2 regions of the Streptomyces sp. NPDC033229 genome follow, and region 2 is predicted to be linked to the other one. Evidence: predicted binding sites of a transcription regulator. Region 2 holds the regulator's gene; the other holds the start of a gene.
The links. The regulator HrcA, encoded in region 2, represses chaperone genes, less so after heat shock. The targets are predictions, from matches to a motif close to TTNGCACTCNGNNNNNCNGAGTGCNAA.
Positions count from the first base shown of each region.

Region 1: a site for HrcA is predicted at 3,675-3,701, ahead of groL (chaperonin GroEL). Genes of this name have one in related genera too.

Region 1 covers NZ_JBVIQR010000022.1:2,338-11,229, reverse strand. The annotation lists gene ACZ53N_RS20080 (glucosyl-3-phosphoglycerate synthase) at 1-836, opposite strand, end outside; SAM riboswitch class I at 999-1,139, shown strand; gene thrC (threonine synthase) at 1,156-2,436, shown strand; gene ACZ53N_RS20070 (MoaD/ThiS family protein) at 2,531-2,806, shown strand; gene ACZ53N_RS20065 (cold-shock protein) at 3,245-3,451, shown strand; gene groL (chaperonin GroEL) at 3,862-5,487, shown strand; gene murQ (N-acetylmuramic acid 6-phosphate etherase) at 5,585-6,520, opposite strand; gene ACZ53N_RS20050 (MurR/RpiR family transcriptional regulator) at 6,552-7,490, opposite strand; gene ACZ53N_RS20045 (hypothetical protein) at 7,545-7,913, shown strand; gene ACZ53N_RS20040 (DUF4031 domain-containing protein) at 7,910-8,185, shown strand; gene ACZ53N_RS20035 (Cmx/CmrA family chloramphenicol efflux MFS transporter) at 8,412-8,892, opposite strand, start outside.
Region 2 covers NZ_JBVIQR010000008.1:55,780-64,671, forward strand. The annotation lists gene lepA (translation elongation factor 4) at 1-1,212, shown strand, start outside; gene ACZ53N_RS09820 (AMP-dependent synthetase/ligase) at 1,520-3,409, shown strand; gene hemW (radical SAM family heme chaperone HemW) at 3,467-4,699, shown strand; gene ACZ53N_RS09830 (DUF3097 domain-containing protein) at 4,764-5,585, opposite strand; gene ACZ53N_RS09835 (MBL fold metallo-hydrolase) at 5,687-6,424, opposite strand; gene hrcA (heat-inducible transcriptional repressor HrcA) at 6,599-7,615, shown strand; gene dnaJ (molecular chaperone DnaJ) at 7,616-8,752, shown strand.

The DNA of each region.
Region 1 (8,892 bases), on a different contig from region 2:
GTCAGGGCCGGACGCACCAGATGGCCGCGGGCCAGTCGGAGCTGCGCGGTCCGGTAGATCGCGGCGGCCATCCGGCCCAGCGCCCGGCCGTCCTGGTGCCGGTGCTTGCGCACCCCGACGTCGACCTGGGCCAGCGCGTCCAGACCCACCGTGTGCAGCGCGTCCACCAGCAGCCCGAGCTCGACGCCGTAGCCGACGGGGAACGGCAGCCGCTCCAGCAGCGAGCGGCGGGCCGCGTACTCACCGCCCAGCGGCTGGACGAAACCGGCCAGCTGCGGCCAGTGCAGATTCAGCAGCGGGCGGGCCACCAGCTCGGTCACCCGGCCGCCCTGGCCGACGGCCTCGCCGAGCGGTCGGTCGTACATCGCCTTGACGAAGTGCACGTCCGGCTCGGTCAGCAGCGGCCCGACGATGCCCGAGACGAACTCGGCCGAGAAGTCCCGCAGATCGGCGTCGACGAAGCAGACGACGTCGCCCTCGGTCGCCAGCAGCGACCGCCACAGCACCTCGCCCTTGCCGGGCAGCGCGGGCAGCCGCGGCAGCACCTCGTCCCGGTGCACGACCCGCGCCCCGGCCGCGGCGGCGACCACGGCCGTACGGTCGGTCGAACCGGAGTCCAGCACCACCAGTTCATCCACCAGCGGCACCGCCTCGGTCATCAGCTCACGGCGGATCGTCGCCACGATCGCGCCGACCGTCGCCTCCTCGTTCAGCGCCGGCAGGACGACGCTGACGGTGGTGCCGGCGCCGCGCTTGGCGGCGAGAATCCGGTCGAGCGGACGGTCTGCGGCGGACCAGGACCGCCGGGCCAGCCAGCGCTCCACCTCTTCCAGCACGTGTACGACTCCTTAGGCCTGTTCGGGGTGTGACCCATCTCGCGGTACGGACGACTGGTTCGAGCGTCCATGCCTTCCGTTACAGTCTTGAACAACGCGGACGGCCATCGCATGTCGGGGTCGTCGCGCGAACAAACGCCTGGGCTGTGCCCAGTGCCATACCGCTCATCCAGAGGGGCAGAGGGATACGGCCCGTTGAAGCCCCGGCAACCCTCCCGCCGGCCTTGCGTCTACCGCGAGGCTCCCGGTGGGGAAGGTGCCAATTCCGTCCCGTGGCGACGTTCGCCGCGGGGAAGATGAGGAGAAAGGGCCTCGCCTCATGGCTGTGCACACCGTCGCCACCACTGTCGCTCTCGGACCCGCCGTCGGCCTCTCGTGCCGCGAGTGCGGAGAGCGCTTCGATCTCGGACCGATCTTCGCCTGCGCCGTCTGCTTCGGACCGCTCGAAGTCGCCTACGAGCTGCCCACCGGTGACCCCGAGGCGCTGCGCCGCCGGATCGAGGCCGGCCCGGAGAACATCTGGCGTTACGCCCCCCTGCTGCCCGTCCCCGCCGACGTCGCGGACAAGCCGAGCCTCAACCCCGGCTTCACCAAGCTGGTCAAGGCCGACAACCTCGCGCGTGAGCTGGGCGTGAGCGGCGGTCTGTACGTCAAGGACGACTCCGGCAACCCCACGCACTCCTTCAAGGACCGCGTCGTCGCCATCGCCGTCGAGGCCGCCCGCGCCTTCGGCTTCACCACCCTCTCCTGCTCCTCCACCGGCAACCTGGCGGGCGCGGTCGGCGCCGCGGCCGCCCGCGCGGGTCTGAAGTCCTGCGTGTTCATCCCGCACGACCTGGAGGCGGGCAAGGTCGTCATGGCCGCCGTCTACGGCGGCGACCTCGTCGGCATCGAGGGCACCTACGACGACGTGAACCGTTTCTGCTCCGAGCTGATCGGTGATCCGCTCGGCGAGGGCTGGGGCTTCGTCAACGTCAATCTGCGCCCGTACTACGGGGAGGGCTCCAAGACCCTCGCGTACGAGATCTGCGAGCAGCTCGGCTGGCGGCTGCCGGACCAGATCGTCGTCCCCATCGCGTCGGGCTCGCAGCTCACGAAGATCGACAAGGGGCTCAAGGAGCTGATCGCGCTCGGTCTGGTCGAGGACCGGCCGTACAAGATCTTCGGCGCCCAGGCCGAGGGCTGCTCACCGGTCTCGCGCGCCTTCAAGGACGGCCACGACGTGGTGCGCCCGGTGAAGCCGGACACGATCGCGAAGTCCCTCGCGATCGGCAACCCGGCCGACGGGCCGTACGTGCTCGACATCGCGCGGCGGACGGGCGGTGCGGTGGAGGACGTCACCGACGCGCAGATCGTCGACGCGATCAAGCTGCTGGCCCGCACCGAGGGGATCTTCGCGGAGACGGCGGGCGGGGTGACGGTCGGCGTCACGAAGAAGCTGATCGAGGCGGGGGTGCTGGATCCGGCACTGACGACGGTCGTGCTCAACACGGGCGACGGGCTGAAGACGCTCGATGCCGTCGCCCCGACCACCGGGCCCTCCGCGACCATCCGCCCGAGCCTCGACGCGTTCCGCGCGGCGGGCCTGGCCGGTCGCTGAGCCTGCGGCCTCCGTTTCTTGGGGCCCCTGCCCCCCGGCACCTCGACGGCCGGTGTCGGCCCCTCACGTCTCTCTAGCCGGAAGGCGCATTCGCATGAGCATCAACGTTCGCATCCCCACCATCCTGCGCACCTACACCGGTGGTCAGGCCGAGGTCTCCGCCGAGGGCGGGACCCTCGCCGAGGTCATCGCCGACCTGGAGAAGAACCACCCCGGCATCGCCGCCCGCGTGCTGGACGAGAGCGGCAAGCTGCGCCGCTTCGTGAATGTGTACGTCAATGACGACGACGTGCGCTTCGAAGGCGGCCTGAATGCGGTGACCCCCGACGGCGCCGGTGTCTCGATCATTCCCGCGGTCGCCGGCGGCTGACCCTTTCGAAGGTTTCCTGCGGAAGTCCCGTGAATCGCCCCGGCCGGAAAACGGACGGGGCGATTCCGTCTGTTGAAGCGCGATACAGTTGAGGCGTTCCCCCTCCTGCGTCAGTGCCGTACGCATATGAGAACCCGTCAAGTTGTGTGCCGAGTGTGTGCACGAATTGTCGGGTTGGTTGCGTTATGTCCGGCCCGACTTGCCCGGGAATCCTTGGAATTCTCCGCTTATCGCCAATCGGCCGCGCCCGGAATTCTCGTCCGAGTGACCTGTTGCAGACGGCATCCGTGCAGATACATTCAGCCGCGGTCGACGCGTTCCGGCGCACATCTTCCGGGGTTCCCCATGTCGAAGATCAGGGGACTGTCGGAGGGTGAGGTCTGACCCGGGTCCGCGAAGTGCGGTCCTGCGCAAGGGCCAGTAATAGGGGAGTTAGGCATGGCTCAGGGCACCGTCAAGTGGTTCAACGCGGAGAAGGGGTACGGCTTCATCGCGGTCGACGGTGGTGCGGATGTTTTCGTCCACTACAGCGCGATTCAGATGGACGGCTACCGCACCCTCGAGGAGGGGCAGCGAGTCGAGTTCGAGATCTCGCAGGGTCAGAAGGGTCCGCAGGCGGACATGGTCAAGCTGGCGGTCGGCTGATCTCGGCGCATCGACCACCTAGGCTCAATCGGCTCGCCGAAGGGCCCGTACCTCCAGGGGGAGGTACGGGCCCTTCGTGTTCCCGGCCTCGGGGCGCGGCCGGGCCTCGTGTGTGACCGCCGCTCGTGTGGGTAGCTCTCGTGTCTTGGGCGCTTGCGCCCCCAGCTACCGCTGGGAGGTGCCCCCAGGTGCCACTGGCGCGAGTGGAACAACCCCCGGACCGCTTGCACTCGACGGGGTCGAGTGCTAATCATTGGGCTTAGCACTCTCCGAGTGAGAGTGACAGATTTGGACCGTCGGTGAGGTCCGCAGGCCAGGCGGGGCAAGGAACCGCCAGGTGTGCAGACCGTCCGTCGCGGGCGCCAGCGCGGTCCGGAGCAATCCACCCCGTCCTGGGAGGACCACTTCACATGGCCAAGATCATCGCGTTCGACGAGGAGGCACGGCGCGGTCTCGAGCGCGGGATGAACCAGCTCGCCGACGCCGTCAAGGTCACCCTCGGCCCCAAGGGCCGCAACGTCGTCCTCGAGAAGAAGTGGGGCGCCCCCACGATCACCAACGATGGTGTTTCCATCGCCAAGGAGATCGAGCTCGAGGACCCGTACGAGAAGATCGGCGCCGAGCTGGTCAAGGAGGTCGCGAAGAAGACGGACGACGTCGCCGGTGACGGCACGACGACCGCGACCGTCCTCGCCCAGGCGCTGGTCCGTGAGGGTCTGCGCAACGTGGCCGCCGGTGCCAACCCGATGGCGCTGAAGCGTGGCATCGAGAAGGCCGTCGAGGCCGTCTCCGCCGCGCTGCTCGAGCAGGCCAAGGACGTGGAGACCAAGGAGCAGATCGCCTCCACCGCCTCCATCTCCGCCGCTGACACCCAGATCGGCGAGCTCATCGCCGAGGCGATGGACAAGGTCGGCAAGGAAGGCGTCATCACCGTCGAGGAGTCGCAGACCTTCGGGCTCGAGCTCGAGCTCACCGAGGGCATGCGCTTCGACAAGGGCTACATCTCGGCGTACTTCGCCACCGACATGGAGCGTATGGAGGCGTCGCTCGACGACCCGTACATCCTGATCGTCAACTCGAAGATCGGCTCGGTCAAGGACCTGCTGCCGCTCCTCGAGAAGGTCATGCAGTCCGGCAAGCCGCTGCTGATCATCGCCGAGGACGTCGAGGGCGAGGCCCTGTCGACCCTGGTCGTCAACAAGATCCGTGGCACCTTCAAGTCCGTCGCCGTCAAGGCCCCGGGCTTCGGTGACCGCCGCAAGGCCATGCTCGGCGACATCGCCATCCTCACCGGTGGCACCGTCATCTCCGAGGAGGTCGGCCTCAAGCTCGAGAACGCCGGTCTCGACCTGCTCGGCCGCGCCCGCAAGGTCGTCATCACCAAGGACGAGACGACCATCGTCGACGGTGCCGGTGACAGCGACCAGGTCCAGGGCCGCGTCAACCAGATCCGCGCCGAGATCGACAACAGCGACTCGGACTACGACCGCGAGAAGCTCCAGGAGCGCCTCGCGAAGCTGGCCGGCGGCGTGGCCGTCATCAAGGCCGGTGCCGCGACCGAGGTCGAGCTCAAGGAGCGCAAGCACCGCATCGAGGACGCCGTTCGCAACGCGAAGGCCGCCGTCGAGGAGGGCATCGTCGCCGGTGGTGGCGTGGCCCTGCTCCAGGCCTCCGCGGTCTTCGAGAAGCTCGAGCTCGAGGGTGACGAGGCGACCGGCGCCAACGCCGTGAAGCTCGCCCTGGAGGCCCCGCTCAAGCAGATCGCCGTCAACGGTGGTCTCGAGGGTGGCGTCATCGTCGAGAAGGTCCGCAACCTGCCCGTCGGCCACGGTCTCAACGCCGCGACCGGTGAGTACGTGGACATGATCGCCGAGGGCATCATCGACCCGGCGAAGGTCACGCGTTCCGCCCTGCAGAACGCCGCGTCCATCGCCGCGCTGTTCCTCACCACCGAGGCCGTCATCGCCGACAAGCCGGAGAAGGCCGCCGCGGGCGGCGCCCCGGGCGGCATGCCGGGCGGTGACATGGACTTCTGACCCTTTCGAGGATCAGCTGTTCCAGCAGTACGTGCCGAGGGCGGCACCCCCATCGCGGGGGTGCCGCCCTCGGGCGTTTTTCGGCGGGCGGGCGGCCTCAGCCCCGCGTCGCGTCGAGCGCGGCGCGCAAGTGGCCCTTGGAATCGGCCAGCAGGCGCGTGGCCGTGGGGCCGTCGACGCGGCCGAGGAGGACGAGGATCGCGTTCTTCACCTCGCCGCCGGTCGCGCCGAGCGCCGCCTCGATCTCCTCGTCGGAGGCGCCCGTGGCGAGCGCGACGATGTGCCGGGAACGGGCCCGCAGCTTCTCGTTCGAGGCGCGGACGTCGACCATCAGATTCCCGTACGTCTTGCCGAGCCGGATCATCGTGATGGTCGAGAACATATTGAGCACCAGCTTCTGGGCGGTGCCGGCCTTCAGCCGGGTCGAGCCGGTGAGCAGTTCCGGCCCGACGACGATCTCGACGGCGTGCTCGGCGGCGGCGCCGAGCGCCGAATCCGCGTTGCACGCCAGGCCGACGGTGAGCGCCCCGGCCCGCCGCGCGTACGCGACGGCCCCGATCGCGTACGGCGTGCGGCCGGAGGCGGAGACGCCGACGACGGTGTCGGTCGGCCCGATGCCGAGCGCGGCGAGGTCCGCGGCGGCCAGCTCCGCGCTGTCCTCGGCCCCTTCGACGGCCCGGACCAGGGCGGACGGGCCGCCCGCGATCAATCCGACGACCTCGGCCGGGTCGGTGTTGAACGTCGGCGGGCACTCGCTGGCGTCGAGCACCCCGAGCCGGCCGGCCGTGCCCGCGCCGGCGTAGACCAGGCGGCCCCCGCCCGCCATCCGGGTGGCGGCCGCGTCGATGGCGGCGGCGATCTCCGGGAGCCGGGTGGCGACGGCGGCGGGGACGGTGGCGTCCTCGTCGTTCATGAGCCGGGCGAGGTCCAGGGTGGGCAGCCGGTCTATGTCCGCGAGTTCGGGGCGGAAGGCCTCGGTGGTCAGGGTCGCGAGCTGGGCGCGGAGGGCGGCGTAGGCGGCGGGAGAGGTCATGGGCGGGCGGCTCCTTCCGTGCGAGGGGCGGTCAGCGCCGGCTCCGCGGGGTGTGCCGGTGGGCGAGCGCCTCGTAGGAGGCGGACAGCGCGGGGGCGGCCCTGTCGTAGGTGCGCTGTGCGACGCCGATGAAGAGGCAGTCCACGACGAGGAGTTGGCTGGTGCGGCTGGACATGGCCGCCGGGCGCAGCTCGCTCTCCCGGGCGGAGGACGTGGTCAGGACGTGGTCCGCGTACTGGACGAGCTCGCCGTCGGGGCGGCCGGTGATCGCGAGCGTCGTCGCGCCGTGCTCGAAGGCGACCCGCAGCGGCTCGATGACGTCGGTGGTCCGCCCCGAATGGCTGATGGCGATCGCGACATCGCCGGCGCGCAGCTGGACGGCGTTGGTGACGGCCAGGTGCGGATCGCCGGGGGCGTGGGCGATCAGGCCGATGCGCAACAGCTTCTGGACGAGGTCCTGGCCGACGAGGTGGGAGGCGCCGATGCCGTACACATCGATGCGCCGGGCCCCGGCCAGCGCGGCGACGGCGGCCTCCAGCTGGGTGGTGTCGAGGGCGGCGGCCGTGTCCGCCAGGCACTGCGCCTCTTCCTGGGCGAGCTTGGCGACGACGCTCGGCAGTGGGTCGTCCACGGCGATGTCGGCGGTGACGGCGGGTGCCGCGCCCGCCGCCTGCTGCGCGGCCAGCGTGGCCAGCGCGATCCGCAGATCGCGGTATCCGGGGTAGCCGAGGATGCGGGCGGTGCGCACGACGGTGGCCTCGCTCGTGCCCGTGCGCTCCGCGAGCCCGGTGACGGTGAGCGCGGCGGAACCGGCCGGGTCGCCCGCGACGGCCTCGGCGACGCGCTGCATCGAGCGGGTCATGGAGGGGGCGAGGGTGCGGACCTTGGCGGCGAGGGCCGCGGGCGCTGGAGGTACCGGATTGACGGGCGATGACGCGGCGTCGAAAGTTTCCTTCAGTTTGCTGCTCACCTTTTGAAAGGTATTTTCGGTCCGGTGAACCGTCAACCCTCGCGGTCCCCGACAATGGACCGTATGGAGCTCGAACAGGCACTGCACATCGCACGCGCGCTCGTCCTCGCCGATCTGGCGGCGGGGGACGTGGCGGAGGCGGAGGTCGTCTCGCTGGTCGAGGACGCGGTCACCCACCGGCGGTGGTGGGTCGAGCAGTGGCCGCAGGGCGCCGCCTTCCTGCCCGGTCTCGTCGCCCAGGACGTTCAGGACGCACTGCTGGAGCGGCACGGGCGCTGGCCGCTGTGCCCGCTGTGCACGGGGGAGGGCGACCCGCACGCGCTGGAGGTCGAGCCGGAGCTGGGCCCGGACCCGCACTGGGCATGCGCGAAGCAGGCGGTGCTGGTGGCGCCGGTGGGATCCCTGGCGACGGCGCTGCGATGACTCTCTACATCGACCCGCCCACCTGGCCGGGACACGGGCGGATGTGGTCGCATCTGGTCAGCGACGTCAGCTATCAGGAGCTGCACGCGTTCGCGGCCCGGCTCGGTGCCCCGGCGCGGGCCTTCGACCGGGACCACTACGACGTGCCGTCGTCGTCGTACGGCGAGGCCGTCCGGCTGGGGGCGGTGGAGGTGGGCACCAAGGAGCTGGTGCGGCTGCTGACGTCGGCGGGTCTGCGCAGGCCGAAACACGAGCGGCCTGGCCGGGTCTAGAGGCTGCCCGGCTGGTGTCCGCTTTGCCCTGCGGGCCGTGGTGGGTGCACCTCCGCTGCGCGGCGGTGTCCTCAAGCCCGCTGGGGGCACCTCCCAGCGGTAGCTGGGGGAGCTTGAGGACGCGCCCAAAGGGCGCTCGCCGCCGCTGGCGGCGCTTTCCGACAGCCGGGCGCCGGGGCGGATCGGTGCGCCCACCGGCGTGCGGAATGGCCGCGCGCCAGGGCGTTCAGTTCTCGGCGCGCGCCCGGGCGGATTCCGGTGCCTCGGCCGGCGCAGCCGACGCGGCAGGTGCGGTCCGGCCGGCTCCCGCGACCACGCGCGAGCCGGTCGTCGCGTGGTGCAGCCGGGACGCGACCGCCGTGGTGCCCACGGCCAGGGCCGCCAGGCCCGCACTCGTCCAGGCGACCGCCGGATAGCCCCAGCCCGCTCCGATGACGAGGCCGCCGAGCCAGGGGCCGACCGTGTTGCCGATGTTGAACGCGGCCGTCGTCGTGGCACCCGCCAGCGTCGGCGCGGCGTTCGCGACATTGAACATCCGGGCGTTCAGCGCCGGTGCCGTCGCGAAGGCCGTGACACCCAGCAGCAGCGCCATGCCCACGGCGGCGGCAGGGGTGTGCGCGGTCAGCGCCAGCACGGCGAGCACGGTGGCCGAGGCGGCGATGCCGCCGTACATCGTGCCGAAGAGATGGGCGTCCGCGATCCGGCCG
Region 2 (8,892 bases):
TCCTACCGCGGCGTGGTCACCTACGTCAGGGTCGTGGACGGCGAGCTGAAGAAGCGCGAGCGCATCAAGATGATGTCGACCGGCGCCACCCACGAGCTGCTGGAGATCGGTGTCTCCTCGCCCGAGATGACGGCCTCCGACGGCCTCGGCGTCGGTGAGGTGGGTTACATCATCACCGGTGTGAAGGACGTCCGGCAGTCCAAGGTCGGTGACACGATCACCTCCCTGCACAACGGCGCCACCGAGGCCCTGGGCGGCTACAAGGACCCCAAGCCGATGGTGTTCTCGGGCCTGTACCCGCTGGACGGCTCGGACTACCCCGAGCTGCGCGAGGCCCTCGACAAGCTCCAGCTCAACGACGCCGCCCTTGTCTACGAGCCGGAGACCTCGGCCGCGCTCGGCTTCGGCTTCCGCGTCGGCTTCCTCGGTCTGCTGCACCTGGACGTGATCCGCGAGCGGCTGGAGCGGGAGTTCGGCCTGGACCTCATCGCGACCGCGCCGAACGTGGTCTACCGGGTCAACATGGAGGACGGCACCGAGCACATCGTCACCAACCCGAGCGAGTTCCCCGAGGGGAAGATCGCCGAGGTGCACGAGCCGGTGGTGAAGTCGACGATCCTCGCGCCCAACGAGTTCGTCGGCGCGATCATGGAGCTCTGCCAGTCCCGCCGCGGCTCGCTGCTGGGCATGGACTACCTCTCCGAGGACCGCGTCGAGCTGCGCTACACCCTGCCGCTCGCCGAGATCGTCTTCGACTTCTTCGACCAGCTGAAGTCCAAGACCCGCGGTTACGCCTCCCTCGACTACGAGCCCACCGGCGAGCAGCAGGCCAGCCTGGTCAAGGTCGACATCCTGCTGCACGGCGACAAGGTGGACGCGTTCTCCGCCATCACGCACAAGGACAAGGCGTACGCGTACGGCGTGCGGCTCGTCGCCAAGCTGCGCGAGCTGATCCCGCGGCAGAACTTCGAGGTGCCGATCCAGGCCGCCATCGGCTCGCGGGTCATCGCCCGTGAGACGGTCCGCGCGATCCGCAAGGACGTCCTCGCCAAGTGCTACGGCGGCGACATCTCCCGTAAGCGCAAGCTGCTGGAGAAGCAGAAGGAAGGCAAGAAGCGGATGAAGATGGTCGGCAGCGTGGAGGTCCCGCAGGAGGCCTTCATCGCGGTGCTGTCCTCGGACTCCGACGGCGCGGAGAAGGGCAAGAAGTAGCCTCCGCGTGCACGGGAAGTAGCCGCGGCGGCTCCCGCCGCCCGGCCGAAGGCGCCCGCCCCCCTGGAGGGGGCGGGCGCCTTTCGGTGCGTCCGCGCCCCGGTACGGACCGGAATTCGCGCCTGATGCGGGCCGGAAAAGGGCTGCTCATGAGTGGTGTGTGCATATGACACTTACCACTGTGGTCACAGCTTGAACCCGTCGTCCACAGCCCCTTACGTGGTGGCGGTGCGGGCTCTACTCTGATCACAGTTTGGAAGGTTACTCACGAGTCACCACAGTGAAGTGCGGGCCCCCGGAGGATGCCGTGACCGAGACACAGACCTTGATCGAGAGCCGGCCGCCCTCCGTGGCGACCCTCTTCCTCGACCGTGTCGGGACGACCCCGGACGCGGAGGCGTACCGCTACCCGGTGCCCGCCGCCTCCGGCGAGGGTCCCGACACCTGGGCCTCGCTCACCTGGGGCGGCGCGGCCGAGCGGGTCTTCGCCATCGCCGCCGGCCTCCTCGACCTCGGGGTGCGCCCCGAGCAGCGGGTCGCGCTCGCCTGCTCCACCCGGGTCGAGTGGATCCTGGCGGACCTCGGCGTGCTCTGTGCCGGCACCGCGACCACCACGATCTACCCCAGCACCAACGTCGACGAGACGGCCTTCATCCTCTCCGACTCGGAGAGCCGGGTGCTCATCGCCGAGGACGCCGCTCAGCTCGCCAAGGCCCGGCAGCGCCGGGGTGAGCTGCCCGACCTCGCCCATGTCGTCGTGATCAACGCCGAGGACGCCGTCCCCGCCGACGGCGACCCCGAGGGCTGGGTGCTCTCCCTGGCGGAGCTGGAGCGGCGGGGCGCCGAGCACCTGCGCAAGCACCCCGACGCCGTGCGGGACAGCGTCGGCGCCCTGCGCGCCGACCAGCTCGCCACCCTCATCTACACCTCCGGCACCACCGGCCGTCCCAAGGGCGTACGGCTGCCGCACGACTGCTGGTCGTACATGGCCCGGGCGATCCAGGCCACCGACCTGGTGCTCCCCGACGACGTGCAGTATCTGTGGCTGCCGCTCGCGCACGTCTTCGGCAAGGTGCTGACCGCCGGGCAGATCAGCGTCGGACACGTCACCGCCGTGGACGGCCGGGTCGACAAGATCATCGACAATCTGCCGATCGTCCGGCCCACCTATATGGCCGCCGTGCCGCGCGTCTTCGAGAAGGTCTACAACGGCGTCGCCGCCAAGGCCCGCGCGGGCGGCGGTGCCAAGTACAAGATCTTCCAGTGGGCCGCGGAGGTCGCCCGCGAGTACGCCAAGGTCTCGCAGGACAATTTCCGCCGCACCGGGAGCAAGACCGCCCCCTTCGGGCTCACCGCCAAGCACAAGGTCGCCGACGCCCTCGTCTACTCCAAGATCCGTGAGGCGTTCGGCGGCCGGATGCGCGCCTGCGTCTCCGGCGCCTCCGCCCTCGCCCCCGAGATCGGCTACTTCTTCTCCGGCGCCGGCATCCACATCCTGGAGGGCTACGGCCTCACCGAGACCAGCGCCGCCAGCTTCGTCAACCCCGGCGAGGCGTACCGCACCGGCACGGTCGGCAAGCCGCTGCCCGGCACGGAGGTCCGTATCGCGGACGACGGCGAGATCCTGCTGCGCGGCCCCGGCGTCATGGAGGGCTACCACGGCCAGCCCGAGAAGACGGCGGAGGTGCTGGAGTCCGACGGCTGGTTCCACACCGGCGACATCGGCGAGCTGTCCCCGGACGGCTTCCTGAGGATCACGGACCGGAAGAAGGACCTGATCAAGACCTCGGGCGGCAAGTACGTCGCGCCGGCCGAGGTCGAGGGCCAGTTCAAGGCCGTGTGCCCGTTCGTCTCCAACATCCTGGTGTACGGGGCGGACCGTAACTTCTGCAGCGCCCTCATCGCCCTCGACGAGCCGACGCTGATGACCTGGGCCTCCGAGCACGGCCTGGAGGGCAAGTCGTACGCCGAGGTGGTCGCCACCAAGGAGGCCGAGGAGCTGATCGAAGGCTATGTGCGACGGCTGAACGAGGGCCTGCAGCGCTGGCAGACGATCAAGAAGTTCCGGCTGCTGCCGCGTGACCTGGACGTCGAGCACGGCGAGCTGACGCCGAGCCTCAAGCTCAAGCGGCCGGTGGTCGAGCGTGAGTACAAGGCCCTGATCGAGGAGATGTACGAGGGGGCGAGGGAGGGCTGACGCACCGGCCCGCCCTCACCGGGCGGGCCTACCGGCGGCATGCCGGACAATGGACGCATGCCTTCCGTACTGCCTGATGGTGAGCCCATGCCCGAGGACGGGGCCCTGCCCCGGCACGCCCTGGAGGGCGCGGGAGCACGGCCGCTCGGGTTCTATCTGCACGTGCCGTACTGCGCGACACGCTGCGGGTACTGCGACTTCAACACCTACACCGCCAGTGAGCTGCGCGGCTCCGGCGGCGCACTGGCCTCCCGGGACAACTACGCCGAGACCCTCACCGAGGAGATCCGGCTCGCGCGGAAGGTACTGGGCGACGACCCCCGCCCCGTGGAGACCGTCTTCGTCGGGGGCGGCACCCCGACCCTGCTGCCCGCCGCCGACCTCGTACGGATGCTGGCCGCGATCCGCGACGAGTTCGGCTTCGCCGAGGGCGCGGAGATCACCACCGAGGCCAACCCGGACTCCGTCGACCCGGCCTACCTGGCGGAGCTGCGCGAGGGCGGTTTCAACCGGATCTCCTTCGGCATGCAGAGCGCCCGCCCGCACGTCCTGCAGATCCTGGACCGCACGCACACCCCGGGCCGCCCGGAGGCATGCGTCGCCGAGGCCCGGGCGGCCGGCTTCGAGCACGTCAACCTGGACCTGATCTACGGCACCCCGGGGGAGTCCGACGACGACTGGCGGGCCTCGCTGTCCGCCGCGATCGGCGCGGGCCCGGACCATGTCTCGGCCTACGCCCTGATCGTCGAGGAGGGCACCCAGCTCGCCCGGCGCATCCGCCGCGGCGAGGTCCCGATGACCGACGACGACGTCCACGCCGACCGCTATCTCATCGCCGAGGAGATGCTCACCGCCGCCGGCTTCGGCTGGTACGAGGTCTCCAACTGGGCCACCACCGAGGCCGGCCGCTGCCGCCACAACGAGCTGTACTGGCGCGGCGCCGACTGGTGGGGCGCGGGCCCCGGGGCGCACTCGCACGTGGGGGGCGTGCGGTGGTGGAACGTCAAGCACCCGGGCGCGTACGCGCAGGCGCTGACCGAGGGACGCTCCCCGGGGGCGGGCCGCGAGGTCCTGCCGGAGGAGGACCAGCGGGTCGAGCGGATCCTGCTGGAACTGCGACTGATCGACGGTTGCCCGCTGTCCTTGCTGAAGCCGGCCGGAGCGGCAGCGGCCGCGCGTGCCTTGGCGGACGGCCTGCTGGACCCCGGCCCGTACGAGCAGGGCCGCGCGGTCCTGACCCTGCGGGGGCGGCTGCTCGCCGATGGCGTGGTGCGGGACCTGGTGGACTGAGGCCCCGGGGTCCGGGGCTCCGCCCCGGGCCCCGGCCCTCGATCGCCGGACGGGCTGAGAATTCTCAGGGCGCCGTCACGAAATCGATCAGCTCCTCCACCCGCCCCAACAGCTGCGGCTCCAGGTCCTTGTACGAGCGCACCGACCCCAGGATCCGCTGCCACGCGGCCCCCGTGTTCTCCGGCCAGCCCAGTGCCCGGCACACGCCCGTCTTCCAGTCCTCGCCGCGCGGTACGCGCGGCCACGCCGCGATGCCCACCGAGGACGGCTTCACCGCCTCCCACACGTCGATGTACGGGTGGCCGACGACCAGCACGTCCGCGCCCGTGACCTGCGCCGCGATCCGCGACTCCTTCGAGCCCGGCACGAGGTGGTCGACCAGGACCCCCAGGCGCGCGTCCGGGGCGGGGGCGAAGGAGCGGACGATGGCGGGGAGGTCGTCGATGCCCTCCAGGTACTCCACGACCACGCCCTCGATGCGCAGGTCGTCACCCCACACCCGCTCCACGAGCTCCGCGTCGTGCCGCCCCTCGACGTAGATGCGCCCGGCCCGGGCCACCCGTGCCCGGGCCCCGGGCACGGCCACCGAGCCCGAGGCGGTCCGCTGGGGCGCGCGGGGGCTTGAGGGACCCGGGCGTACGAGCGTGACGACCCGGCCCTCCAGGAGGAAGCCGCGCGGCTCCATCGGGAAGACCCGGTGCTTGCCGAAGCGGTCCTCCAGGGTGACCGTCGGGCCCTGCGCCGTTTTCTCGCAGCGGACCACGGCCCCGCAGAAGCCCGTCGTGACCTCCTCGACCACGAGGTCGGGGTCGGCCGGGACCTCGGGAGCGGGGGCGGTCTTCTTCCACGGAGGGGTCAGGTCGGGGCCGTACTGTCTGCTGCGCATGGAGCCGTTCCGGTCGGGGGATCCGGGGGCCGGGGGTGCCCGGAAGCACGCGACCTCTGCCGCGCACCAGCCCGACCATAGGAAAAAGCGCGCTACCGGCGTTACGACACGCCGAAACGCAGCGCCAGCGCGTCACGCTGCGCACGGACAAACCCGGCATCCACCACCGCGCCGTGCCCCGGCACGTAGATCGCGTCCTCGCCGCCGAGCGCCAGCAGCGCGTCCAGCGCCGCGGGCCACTGCTCGGGCAGCGCGTCCGAGCCCGCCTGCGGTTCACCGGACTCCTCGACCAGATCCCCGCAGAAGACGACCTCCGGAGCGCCACCGGAGTCCGTGACCAGCACCGCCAGATCGTGCGCCGTGTGCCCTGGCCCCACGTCCGCGAGCAGCGCCCGTCGGCCGCCGCCCAGGTCCAGGGTCAGCTCGCCGGAGACCAGATGGTGCGGGCGCACGAGCAGATCGGCCGCCTCCTCGGCGGCATCGGGGTCCACCCCCTGCCGCACCGCGCTCGTGCGCACCTCTTCCCCGTCGCGGAGCGCCGTGTCGATGCCCATGGCCCCGTACACCTGCGCGCCCGCGAAGGCGGCGGTGCCCAGCACATGGTCGAAGTGCGCGTGCGTGAGAGCGATATGCGTCACGCGGCGGCCGAAGAGCTCCTCGACCTCCCGACGGATCTCCGCGCCCTCCCGCAGGGACGAGCCGGTGTCCACCAGCAGCACCCCGTCAGGCCCGGCGACGGCCCCGATCGTGCAGTCCCAGACCGGCATCCTGCGGCGCGCGATCCCCGGCGCGAGCGGCTCCCAGCGCTCCCGCGCGCCCCATTGCCCATGATTTTCCATACCGAGACGCTAGCCGGAGCACGGTACGGTTTGCCCGCCAGGGAGGCGCGCGGCGGGACGGCCCTTGCCCTGGCCGTAGTACCCGGCCGTACACTGGCGGGAGGGATTTGGCACTCGTGACCTTCGAGTGCCAGGGACGACCCCGTGAGACGGCTGGACTGGGAGGTGCGCGCGGTGCTGAGCGAACGAAGGCTCGAGGTGTTGCGCGCCATCGTCCAGGATTACGTGGGCACCGAGGAGCCCGTCGGCTCCAAGGCCCTCACCGAGCGGCACCGGCTGGGCGTGTCCCCGGCCACCGTGCGCAACGACATGGCCGCGCTGGAGGACGAGGGCTTCATCGCCCAGCCCCACACGAGCGCGGGCCGCATCCCGACCGACAAGGGCTACCGCCTTTTCGTCGACAAGCTGGCCGGCGTCAAGCCGCTGTCCTCGCCCGAGCGGCGCGCGATCCAGAACTTCCTGGACGGCGCCGTCGACCTGGACGACGTCGTGGCGCGCACCGTCCGGCTGCTGGCGCAGCTGACCCGGCAGGTCGCCGTGGTGCAGTACCCGTCGCTGACCCGCTCGACGGTGCGGCATGTGGAATTGCTCTCACTCGCCCCGGCCCGTGTGATGCTCGTGCTGATCACGGACACCGGACGCGTCGAGCAGCGCATGGTCGACTGCCCGGCGCCGATCGGCGAGACCTCGCTCGCGGACCTGCGGGCACGGCTCAACAGCCGGGTCGTGGGGCGGCGCTTCGCGGATGTGCCGCAGCTGGTGCAGGACCTTCCCGAGTCCTTCGAGCAGGACGACCGAGGAACCGTTTCTACGGTCCTCGCGACCCTGCTGGAGACCCTGGTCGAGGAGACCGAGGAACGGCTGATGATCGGCGGCACCGCCAATCTCACCCGTTTCGGGCATGACTTCCCGCTGACGATCCGGCCCGTGCTGGAGGCGTTGGAGGAGCAGGTCGTGCTGCTCAAGCTCCTGGGTGAGGCCAAGGACTCGGGCATGACCGTTCGCATCGGTCATGAGAACGCTCACGAGGGGCTGACCTCCACATCGGTCGTGGCCGTCGGCTACGGTTCGGGCGACGAGGCAGTCGCCAAACTCGGCGTGGTCGGACCGACCCGCATGGACTACCCCGGAACGATGGGAGCGGTACGCGCAGTGGCACGTTACGTCGGACAGATCCTGGCGGAGTCGTAAGTGGCCACGGACTACTACGCGGTCCTGGGCGTACGGCGTGATGCCTCGCAGGACGAGATCAAGAAGGCCTTCCGTCGACTCGCCCGCGAGTTGCACCCGGACGTGAATCCGGACCCGAAGACCCAGGAGCGGTTCAAGGAGATCAACGCCGCTTACGAGGTGCTCTCCGACCCGCAGAAGAAGCAGGTCTACGACCTCGGCGGCGACCCGCTGTCCTCCTCGGGCGGCGCCGGTGGCGCGGGCGGCTTCGGCGCGGGCTTCGGCAACTTCTCCGACATCATGGACGCCTTCTTCGGACAGGCCTCGCAGCGCGGCCCCCGGTCGCGCACGCGGCGCGGCCAGGACGCCATGATCCGGCTCGAAGTGACCCTCGACGAGGCCGCCTTCGGGACGACCAAGGAGATCCAGGTCGACACGGCCGTCGTCTGCACCACGTGCAGCGGCGAGGGCGCGGCCCCCGGCACGTCCGCCCAGACCTGTGACATGTGCCGCGGTCGCGGCGAGGTCTCGCAGGTCACCCGGTCCTTCCTCGGTCAGGTCATGACCTCCCGGCCGTGCCCGCAGTGCCAGGGCTTCGGCACCGTGGTGCCGACCCCGTGCCCGGAGTGCGCCGGCGACGGCCGCGTCCGGTCGCGGCGGACCCTGACCGTGAAGATCCCGGCCGGTGTCGACAACGGCACCCGCATCCAGCTCGCGGGCGAGGGCGAGGTCGGCCCCGGCGGCGGCCCGGCCGGTGACCTGTACGTGGAGATCCACGAGATCCCGCACAGCACGTTCCAGCGGCGCGGCGACGATCTGCACTGCACGGTCACCATCCCGATGACGGCCGCGGCCCTCGGCACGAAGGTGCCGCTGGAGACCCTGGACGGCATCGAGGAGATCGACATCCGGCCCGGCACCCAGTCCGGCCAGTCGATCCCGCTGCACCAGCGCGGTGTCACGCACCTGCGCGGCGGCGGCCGCGGTGACCTCGTCGTGCACGTCGAGGTGACCACCCCCGCCAAGCTCGACCCGCAGCAGGAGGACCTGCTGCGACAGCTCGCGAAGCTGCGCGGCGAGGAGCGCCCCATGGGCGAGTTCAAGCCGGGGCAGCAGGGGTTGTTCTCGCGGTTGAAGGATGCGTTCAACGGGCGGTAGGCGTCCGGCTGGGGGTCCGGGGGTCGTCCCCCGGGTCGGCACGGTAAGCCGGGGCAGCAGGGGTTGTTCTCGCGGTTGAAGGACGCGTTCAACGGGCGGTAGGCGTCTGCCACCAAGCTTGATCGACGCGTTCGGGCTTG